2 linked regions of the Desulfovibrio desulfuricans genome follow. The protein of the gene in region 1 interacts with the protein of each later gene in a pairwise test. Links are inferred from orthologs where the notes say so. Each region holds a gene or a part of one and is shown on either strand. Other genes may lie near its edges.

Region 1 (5,257 bases):
GGGTCAAGGCCCTGAAGCATGCCTTTGACCGCGCCATTGATAAGGTCGCCCTGCGTCACATCACGCACGTAATAACGCTCCACCAGATCAAGAACCTGGCTGAAGCGCTTGAGCGCATCAAACTTACTGGGGGCTTCCTTGGACGTTTCCTTTTTTTCGGCGCACTGGGGAGCGCCCGGCAGGGCGACCACGCCGCCCACGGCAAGCAGAAGCACAAGAAGGCTAAGACGGACAAGAAGACGCATAACAACGATCTCCACGCGGACGTAATGAACGAACACAGCGCCACAAGCAAAAAGCCGCAACGCAGGGGGTGCTGCAACGCCAGCCAATGGAGGGGCCGCGCACCAGCCGGATAGTGCCCCTTTTCATGCTAAATTGCAAATCAAAAAGGCGCGTGTTGCGCCTTGCAGGCCATTCCGCCAAGGTGCGGACGCGCATCTTTCCGTATGCGCCGAAGTATTGCCCCACTCTCCATGCAACATGCGCCGGGGAAACTGCTGCATCAACATATCAGTTTCCTCCGGCGCATATCGAGCGCATCAAGACGTTCCAGGCTTTCAGACAGAACAGCTATTGCCTGTCTGGGGCAAGCCCGGTCATGCAGGTTTTATCCGCAATATGCCGCATGCGCCGCACAGGCCGAGCTAGTCTTCAACCTTGAAGAAAGCTGCCGCGCCGCCGCCGCACACAGGACACGCGTCACAGGGGCCTTCGTGGGTATAGCCGCAAACCTTGCACACGTAATAATCGGTGGCGGGCAGAGCGGCGGGATTTTCCAGAGCCTTTTGGTAAAGCTTGGCGTGGATTTCTTCCACCTGATTGGCAAAGTCAAAATACTTGGCAACGGCGCTCTGGCCTTCGGCCTGGGCCTGTTTGATCATGTCGGGGTACATGGTGGTGAATTCGTAGGTTTCACCTTCGATGGCCGACTTGAGGTTGGCCATGGTGTTTCCGATTTTGCCAGCATTCTTGAGGTGGGTATGAGCGTGAACGGTTTCAGCAGCCGCAGCAGCGCGGAACAGCTTGGCAACCTGATGCATGCCTTCCTTGTCGGCAGCGGCAGCAAAGGCAAGGTACTTGCGGTTGGCCTGGGATTCACCGGCAAAGGCCGCCATCAGATTTTCTTGTGTGGTGCTCATTGGTATTCTCCTCGATGAAGTTATTGTTTTTATCAGGAACAATTCCTGATTAAAGAATTCTCACTGCCTTGTAAAGCATTTTTTTACAAAAAATTATTTTTGCAGGCCCGCCCTTTAGCCCTTGATACCGTTGCGCAGAACGCTATGACAAGCTAAAAGGAACCTATGAACGCCCAAGAAATCATATCCCATTTCGGCATGCGGCCCCACCCCGAAGGGGGGTTCTATCACCGCACATACGAAGCTCCGCAAATTCTTACGGCGGATGAAATGCCCTGTGGTTTTATAGGGCCAAGACCCGTATCTACAGCCATCCTTTTTCTGCTTGAGCAGGGTCAATATTCACGTTTGCACCGCATCAGGCAGGATGAACTGTGGCATTTCCACCTTGGCGGCCCCTTGCGCCTGGCCTGTATTGATACACACGGGCAACCGCGCGAAGTGATCCTTGGCCCGAATATTATGGCGGGGCAACACGTGCAGTTTACCATTCCCGGCGGCTGCTGGTTTGGCGCAACGCCTGCGCCAGGCAGCGAGTTTGCACTTGTGGGCTGCACGGTTTCACCGGGCTTTGATATGGAAGACCTGCGCCTGGGCCAGCCGGAAGAGCTGACCCTGCGCTACCCCAATGCAAAAGACTGCATACGCGAATTCTGCCCACCTCTGAACGACGCCCAGCGCGCCGCCTGTAGAAGATGCGGTGACGACGAATGACGCGCTATGCCGTGCCTGATGTTGCGCCGCAACACCCGCACTGCACAGAAATCGTTATCCGCCGCAGCCGCTTTCTGACCCAGTGCGCCCATACGCCGGATGCGGCAACAGCGCGGGCCTTTGTGGAACAGGTGCGGCGCAAGCACGCCGATGCAACGCACAACTGCTGGGCATATGCCGCTGGCGCGCCGGGGAATACGGCGCAGATCGGTTCGTCAGACGATGGAGAACCCCACGGCACTGCTGGCAGGCCCATGCTGCAAATTGTGCTGCACAGCGGCATTGGCGAATTGTGCGTGGTGGTGAGCCGCTGGTTTGGCGGCGTCAAGCTTGGCACAGGCGGCCTTGTGCGGGCCTATCAGGACAGTGTGCGCGAAAATCTGGCCGATCTGCCCGTGAGGCAGCGTGTGCCGGAAACCAGTTTGCAGCTTACCGTTGCCTACGCGCACCTTGATGCCCTGCGCCGCATGTTGCCAACGTACGAAGCCCGCCTTGAAAGTGAAGACTATCAGGCTGAGGCCAGATTGCAACTGCGTTTGCCCGCCGAACACGTGGAGGCCTTTCAGGTTGCGCTGGCAGGCGTAAGCAATGGCGCGGCCCTTTGCAGTGAGCTTGCGGACAGCGACACCGCCTGAGACAATATTTTTTTGTGCGTTTACAGCCTATCGGTATATGCCGGTGGGCTTTTTTGTTTTGAATTACTCATTTTGAACCTTACCCCCATCAGCCCCCAATAACAGTCAGGGCCGCCGGATTTCTCCAGCGGCCCTGACGGACATTCATCATACGGGGTGCGGCTTAGACGCCCTTGGCCTTAAGCTCTTCGAGGAAGCCTTCCGGCACTTCAAATCCCAGAGCCTGCGCCTTTTTGGCGGATTCTGCGGCGTCGGCGTACTGTTCCATTTCAAACTGCGCCAGCGCCAGATTGTTCCAGGCCGGGGCAAAACCGGGCTGCTGCTTGATCACTTCCTTGCAGGCTGTTTCGCAAGCCGCAAAGTCGCCCTTCATATAATAGGCGGTGGAAAGCGCATTTCTGGCCTGCACAAAGTTGGGATCCCACTTGAGGGCCTTGTTCAGGGCCGTGATGGCCTTATCGGGCTCGCCGCGTTGCAGGTGCACAAAAGCAATGTTGCCCCACGGCACGGGGAATTTGGCGCGGCAGTTGGCAGCTTCCTCATTGTAGCGCAGGCAGCCGTCAAGGTCGCCGCGTTCAAGGCAGATGCCGCCAAGCTGCACATAGGCTTCCGCCAGATGCGGCGAATTGCGCACAGCGTTCAGCAGGGCTTCTTCAGCAGCCACAAAGTCGCGCTTGGTCAGCAGGGCCAGACCAAGATTGTAGTAATGGGTAGCGCACTGCTCGTTCTGGGCGATTTCCGCCTTCAGATCGGCAATGTATTCATCCAGGTCATCGTAGCGAGCTTTCATGCTATGTGCCCCTCTTTTTTCAAAAGATCATAGTACCATCGGCAAAAATCAAAAATGCCCATGTACTTTTCGTCCTTATTGACCACGCCAAGGGCGCATTCTGTAGCGCCCTTGCTGTAGGCCTTGCCATACGGCCCTTTTTTGGCCGCGTCTTTCAGAAATTCGTTGACCAGCTGCTGCGTGGTGCGCTTGGACACATCTGTCCGCATATCAAGCGGCTCGTTGGGCTTCTGGAAAGGATCCCAGTTTTCATAGCCGATGCGGTCCACAAATTTGCGGCGGCGCGGATTCATGCGCTCATAAATTTCGCGCTTGAGACCTTCCTGCTCATCCGAAAGCTGCTGCGGCGTTCCATCGCGAAAGACGGTGGCGGGAATGCTGCCGTACATCTCAAACTCCTTTCACGCCCGATCAGGCCTCTTCTTTCTTGGCCGGGCCGATACCCAGATAGGCCTCATCGTAGCGGGTTAGCAGAGCCATGGACAAAGGCACATACACGTCATGCAGTTCTTTAAAGCGGCTCTGCACTGTTGTGGCCACATCCCTGCTCAGGTCTTCAAGCCTGTTCTGGATCTTGTCCATATGGATGGTGGGGTATGGCTTGCCCTTTTCAAAGGCGGAAAAGCCGCACACATGCCCTTGCCCGGCAATGGCCGTGGGCACGCCGTACACGCGGCAGGTAATGGGCCGGGCGTGGTACAGCAGGCATTCGTTATTATCGTCCAGCAGGGGGCAGCGCAGCTTGATCTGGGCCGCGCGCTCCATGATGGCCTCGGGGCTTTCGCCGTCTTTTTCCGCCCGGTACAGCTCGCGCTTGATGCGCGTGGCCTGGCGGTCCAGATCAGAAGCGCGCTCAAGAATGGCGGAGCGCTGCGGCCCGTAACCAAAGGCGGCCTCAAATGCCTTGTTGATGTACATGGCTTCAACAAGGGAAAGATCAAAAAGCGCGTGGCAACAATCGCTACAGCCTTCCTTGCAGACTACGCACTGGGGAAAGGCCCCGCGCACCCTGCCGAAAAGGTCGTCAACTTCGGCCCGCAACGTTTCATAGCGGGTAAAAATAGAGATCAGATCAGGGATCATGGTTATCCTGCGGTAGTGCGGAAGACATGAGGGAGAACAGGCGATTTCACACAGAAATCGCCCTGGCGGCTGCTTGAGCAGACGTCCGCCACAAGAGGCGTGCGCGCGGTTTGTATGCGCTGATAAGCGCCTTAGCGGGCGTCTTGAAACTTTGAGAATGCACATTCTCAAAGTCAGGATGCTCTGGCGGCAAAGCGGCCTGTACCTTATGAAAATGCCGCCTGGCGCGTGCGCGCCGGGCGGCACAATGAAAACTCGGCAGAATCAGCAAGGGAATGCCGCTTGGGCACCCCTGCAATTCCTAGTTTTCTTCAACGGTGATAGCGCTGACTTCGCAAACTTCCACACAGGATTCGCAGCCAAGGCATTCTTCGGCGTTCACGGCTTCGGACTTGCCGTCCTTGATTTCGTAAACTTCAACGGGGCACACGTCCACGCATTCGCCACAGCCCACGCACTTGTCAACGTCAACATTAACATTATAACCCATGGTGTCCTCCAAATTTGCATTGACTTGCTTGATTTTTCAAGCGGCTAAATTCCGCTTGTGCAATGGATAGCTTTAGGCATCCACCCTGTCAAGTGTCGGCTGGAAAATAGCCAACCGGGCAACAACCACAGGAATATCAAGCCCCGCCCCAGCACAGGCGGAAAAGTTTTTTTAAAAATACTTTGCCTCAACAACTGGTTACAAAACGTCTATGGCCTTATGGCACAAGACGCGCGTAATAGCCCTTGCCGTTGCGCACAACCTGCAACAAAATCTGCCCGGACATGCGCTCTCTTCTGAAAGCCTGTAAAAAATCTTCCATAGTTCTGGTCTCGGCAGCGCCCACCGCCGTTATGTGGTCGCCCTGGCGCAAAAAAGATGCCGGGCCGTCTGCCCTGGCCTG
Region 2 (5,255 bases), on another replicon or contig:
GCACTGTTATCTCCAGTTGCTTCTCTGCACCGCTTTCGCCCGCAAAAACAATCCGCAGGCCAGCACGCAGCATGACGCGCAGGTCTGCCGAAGAATATTGAGAAAGTATTCTGCCTGCCACATCGGTGGCCTTGAGGAAACTGGTGGCCTGCGCGGATGAAATGCCCACATTGCGCACATCGCCGTTAATCAGCAGTTCCACACGCTTGATGTTGGCCAGATTGATACGGCTGCGGTTGATGACCTTGCCGTCGCGCAGCACACGGTAATAACACGCCCCGATTTCCTCAGAAACGCCCATAACAACAGTGGCGCTCACATCAGGATAAAAAACGCCGATGCTGGCCGTCATGCCGGAGGCCCTGGCAATATCGCCCTTCTCCTCTGTGATGCAGCGCAGATGGCGCGCAGTACGCATCCTGGCATTTATATAAATGCCTACAAGCAGGAGAAACAGCAGGGCGACAATTGTAAGGGTCATGCAAAGCGCCTTGGAGGGTAAGGGATGAAGTATCTGCGCACCCGGCAATCCGGCAGCAGGCAACTGCGCGGCGGAGCGGCGCACACTCGCCTTTCAGGGCCAGTTAGCACCTGGAATGCGCCTACAGCAGGCAAAAGCCTGCCCGCATTTCGCGGCCAGAATTTTCAAAAAAAGTCTGGCCGGGCAGTTAGATTATTTCATTCGCCAACGGCTCTAGTCGTCAAATCGCAGGCGCACCAGGGTCCCGGCACGGGCGGCCAGCAATTCGGCCACAATGGAAACTGCAATCTGCTGCGGTGTCTCCGCCTCTATGGAAAGGCCAATGGGGCAGCATACGGCAGCCAGTTCCGCATCTGGCACCCCCTGCTTGCGCAAAACGGCATACACCTGTTCGCGCTTGGTTCTGCTGCCGATCATGCCCACATACTGGGCATGACTTGTCAGAGCCTGAGCCAGGGCCTCGCGGTCAAAACTGTGCCCGCGCGTGATAATGGCCACAAAATGCCTGCGCCCGATATCGCAGGTCTGCACAAGGTTCTCGTAGCCAGGCAAAACCCGGCAATGGCGGGCCATGGGGAAGCGCCCCGCATTGGAAAACTCTTCGCGGTCGTCCACCACGTCCACCACAAAGCCGCAGGAATGGGCCAGTCGCGCAACTTCCAGCGACACATGCCCGCCGCCGCACAGCAAGAGCACGGGCGGCGCATCCAGAGGTTCCACGTAAAGGATGCGCCCGTCAACATCTACCAGCCCGGGGCGGCCCTTGCGCGTCTCCAGCAGGGGGGTTATCGCGTCCAGCCCCACGGTCACGCCTTCGGTCAAAACGGCATGTTCCGGCAAGGCGTCCACAAACAGCCGCCTCTGCGGGGTTTCCCCCTCGCCATGCAGCGAAACGCCGTCCTGGCGCAGTTCAACCAGCCATGCACCCCGACCGCCCAGCCGCAGTACTTCTGCCGCGAGGGCGAACATTTCAGCCTGACGGGGTGGAAGCACCTCGCACAGCACTTCCATGCCGCCGCCGCAGATCATGTCGCTGTTGGGCGTAAAGCCGCTCATGTCGCACGAAACACGCGCAGAAAGGCCGCTTGCAAGGCTGTTGCGGGCCGCTTCCATGGCGCGCGCTTCAAGCAGGCCGCCGCCCACTGTACCTTCAAATCCGTTGCGAGTCTGAAGGGCGCGGGTTCCGGCTTCGCGCGGGGCAGAGCCTGTGCGGCTCACCACGGTCACAAGCACCAGAGGTTCGCCCCCAGTCAGCAGGGCCGCAGCGCGGGCTTCAAGCGTGTCTTCCCACGGGGTTGTCACCAGAGATTCCGGCGTGCCCTTGGGGCCTTCGCCGGCTGAAGGCAACAGAGAGGCATCGTTTTTCTTACCCATCTCCATCCTCCTTCACATAGCCGCAGCCCTTGACCGGGCAGATGACCTTTGCGCCATCGCGGCTTTTCTTTTCGATCAGATAGGGCGAATTGCACCGTGGGCAGGGGCCGGGCACGGGCTTGTCCCACAGGGCAAAATCACACTGCGGGTACTGGTCGCATGAATAAAATATCTTGCCGCGCTTGGTGCTTTTTTCCACCAGAGACCCTTTGCCGCAACGTGGGCAAGGCACCCCGGTGGAAAGCGGAGCCGCGTACTTGCAATCAGGATAGCCCGTGCAGGCAATGAAGCTGCTGCCAGTGCGGGACTTCTTGATCACCAGGTCTTTGCCGCACTGCGGGCAGTCTCCTACCTTTTCATACTGGGGCTTTTCCTGGGCCACGGCTTCCACGGTGCCGTCTTCCGTACGCTCAAAATTGCTGGTGTAGCGGCATTCCGGATAGCCGGAACAGGCCAGAAAAGCCCCGGCCTTGCCAAACTTGATGAGCAGATCCTTGCCGCACTCCGGGCAGGGCAGGTTTGCGGGCATGCCCCCCTTGAGGCTCTTCATATTCTTGGACGCAGCAGCCAGCGTGGGATTGAAATCTTCCGAAAAACGCCGCAGCAGTTCGACCCACTGTTCTTGACCTTCGGCCACCTTGTCCAGGTTTTCTTCCATCTGGGCGGTGAAACCCACGTCCATGAGCTTGCCGAAATGCTCCACAAGCTGGGTGCATACCACGCGCCCAAGGTCGGTGGGCACAAAATGGCGCTCTTTCAGGCTCACGTATTCCCTGTCCTGAAGGGTGGAAATAATGGCCGCATAAGTGGAAGGACGCCCGATGCCCAGTTCTTCCAGCTCGCGCACAAGGCTTGCTTCGCTGAAGCGGGCCGGGGGCTGGGTGAACTTCTGCTCCTTGTCGAGCTTTTCGAGCGTGAGCGTCTGCCCTGCGGTCAGAGGCGGCAGTTCAGCGTCCGCCTCATCCTTGCCGCGCGGCATGGCCGCCAGAAAACCGGGGAACAACAGGCGCTCGCCCTTGGCCTTCCACTGCGTATGCGCGCAGGCAATACTGGCCGTGGTGTCGTGAAAGCGCGCCCCGGCCATCTGCGAGGCCACAAAGCGCGACCAGATGAGCCGATAAAGATTGTACTGCTCCGGCGGCAGGTGAGTTTTCACCTCATCGGGCGTGATGGTCACGTCAACAGGGCGGATGGCTTCATGCGCGTCCTGCGCGCCGCCCTTGGCCTTGTAGACCCTGGCCCGCTTGGGCAGATATTCCTTGCCAAAGCTGCCTTCAATAAAGGCCTTGGCTGCATCGCGGGCTTCATCGGCAATGCGTGTGGAGTCGGTACGCATGTAAGTGATGAGGGCCGTAAGCCCCCTGTCGCCCAGTTCAACGCCTTCGTACAGACGCTGGGCAATATTCATGGTGCGCTTGGCAGTGTACGAAAGGCGCTGGTTGGCAGCCTGCTGCAAGGTTGAGGTAATGAAGGGCGGCTGCGGGGCGCGTTCGCGCTCTTTTTCTTCCACGCTTTCTACCACAAAGGGCTTGCCCGCCATGGCGTCTTCAATATCCTTGGCCTGGGCCGCATTGCTGACCACGGCCTTTTTTCCGCCTACCTTGGCAAGCTCGGCCTTGAACGGCGGCGGCACGTCGGCTGCCAGCAAGGCTTTGAACAGCCAGTATTCTTCGGGCTTGAAGACCTCGCGGGCCTCCTCGCGCTCAACAATGAGGCGCAGGGCCACCGACTGCACGCGCCCGGCAGAAATGCCGCGCTTGATGGACTTCCACAGCAGGGGCGAAATTTTGTAGCCCACCAGACGATCCAGCACACGGCGGGCCTGCTGCGCGTCAAAAAGATGTCCGTTGAGCTCGCGCGGGTGCGCCAAGGCTTCTTTCACCGCCTTGGCCGTGATTTCGTTAAACTGGATGCGTTTGATATCCTTGGCTTTGTCGCGGATAAGTTCCGCCACATGCCAGGCAATGGCCTCTCCCTCGCGGTCGGGGTCGGGCGCGAGATATACGGTATCGGCCTTGGAAGCGGCCGCGCGGAGTTCGCTGACCACATTTTTTTTATTGTCTATAACCTCGTAGTGCGGCGCAAAATCGTTGGCTTCGTCCACACCAAGCGAGCTGGACGGCAGGTCGCGCACATGGCCAACACTGGCCTGCACCATGTACTGCGGCCCCAGAAACTTCTTGATGGTCTTCACCTTGGCGGGTGATTCCACAATGATAAGCTGTTTGCCCATGCTGCCCCTCGGTTATCTCGTGCTTGCCGGCAAAAAACGTGCGGCCCTGTTAACGTTCACGCCATCGCGTGGCTGCCGCGCGCACCCTGCACCGTCACTTATATGGTTGCCAGCGCGGCGTTTTCACGCAATTTTTCTTGCGTGCAATCGCAACGCAACACGCCCGCGCAACGATTATTTTCCGTTGCCAAAATCCATTGCAGCGCCATAACGCCCCGTTGGCGGCAATGCGCGACACAACCAATAGCGTCAAGTACGAAGCATTTGTCAAGTCCCGACCTGTCTCAGCTCCATACGCCAGCACCGCTTATCCTGGGGGCAACCGTGCCAAACTGGACAGCAAGGCCAATCTGCGCTATTTATGATAGTGTCGTTCAAAATTGCAAGGAAGCATATGACAATCTGTTTTCTGCCACGTAACTTTTTTGCGGCTCTGTGCCTGCTGACCATGTTTGCTTTTGGCGCGGGTTGCGCCACGCATCAGGAGCAGCCGGGCACCCCGCCTGCCGCAGATTCCGGAGCGCAGCCAGGCAGCGATACAGATGTTTCTGATGCACCGCTGCAAAGTGTGCAGGTGCGCAAAGGGCAGACCGTGCACGTGGCAGTGAGCGGCGGCGATGCCTCGTTTAACGCCGACTTTGAATCCATGCTCACGAGTTATTTGCAGAGCGAAAAAGATCTGACCCCCGCCGATTCGGCGCAAAAGGCAGACCTGCTCATACGCGTGAAGGTAGAGGACATATACCCTCTGGGTTCGCGCAACGCCCCTGTGAGCGCAGGGCATGCCCTGGGTTCAACCGCCACCGGAGCCATGCTGGGCGTGCTGCTTGGCGGCACAACCGGCGGCAGAAGCGGGGCAGCCTGGGGGGCAGGCGCCGGAGCGGCCCTTGGCCTGGGCGTGGCCCTACTGGACAGTTCCGGCAAAAGCAAAATATGGGGAATGAAAGCTCTCGTGGGCGTGGGCCGCAACGGACGGGAACCGTCAGATGCGGACATGCACCGCACCACGGTGCGCGCTGAGGGAGCCAACATGGGCAAGGAGGAAATCCTGCCCGCCCTAGAGGACACATTAAGCCGAAAGATTCTCGAGTCGCTGCGCTCCTGATTTCGCGCCAACGCTATCCGTATTCCAGCCCTCGCCCCGCGAGGCTGGTCGCAAATATTATC

Evidence for each region. Proteins that work in one complex are often made in the same cells at the same time.
Region 2: the proteins of NE637_RS09185 (region 1) and topA interact in binary tests that used the Escherichia coli proteins (3 or more experiments, as listed by UniProt). The link is inferred for Desulfovibrio desulfuricans from one-to-one orthologs.

What each region holds. Positions count from the first base shown.
Region 1 is NZ_JANFYZ010000006.1:102,000-107,256, reverse strand. The notes cover bases 673-3,671. They hold NE637_RS09185 (YigZ family protein), read left to right. Parts: upstream 673-1,852; coding sequence 1,853-2,491; downstream 2,492-3,671. Other genes in these bases: NE637_RS09175 (hypothetical protein), read right to left, coding at 3,278-3,670; NE637_RS09180 (tetratricopeptide repeat protein), read right to left, coding at 2,655-3,281; NE637_RS09190 (cupin domain-containing protein), read left to right, coding at 1,308-1,856; NE637_RS09195 (rubrerythrin family protein), read right to left, coding at 673-1,142. Also shown: NE637_RS09200 (S41 family peptidase), read right to left, coding at 1-245; more of NE637_RS09195, read right to left, coding at 648-672; NE637_RS09170 (YkgJ family cysteine cluster protein), read right to left, coding at 3,693-4,364; NE637_RS09165 (ferredoxin), read right to left, coding at 4,666-4,854; NE637_RS09160 (trypsin-like peptidase domain-containing protein), read right to left, coding at 5,072-5,257.
Region 2 is NZ_JANFYZ010000008.1:114,656-119,910, forward strand. What follows is about bases 1,469-4,465. They hold topA (type I DNA topoisomerase), read right to left. Parts: upstream 4,089-4,465; coding sequence 1,848-4,088; downstream 1,469-1,847. Other genes in these bases: NE637_RS11060 (XdhC family protein), read right to left, coding at 1,469-1,855. Also shown: NE637_RS11055 (thioredoxin), read right to left, coding at 1-481; more of NE637_RS11060, read right to left, coding at 695-1,468; NE637_RS11070 (hypothetical protein), read left to right, coding at 4,483-5,193. UniProt on the Escherichia coli protein: Releases the supercoiling and torsional tension of DNA, which is introduced during the DNA replication and transcription, by transiently cleaving and rejoining one strand of the DNA duplex.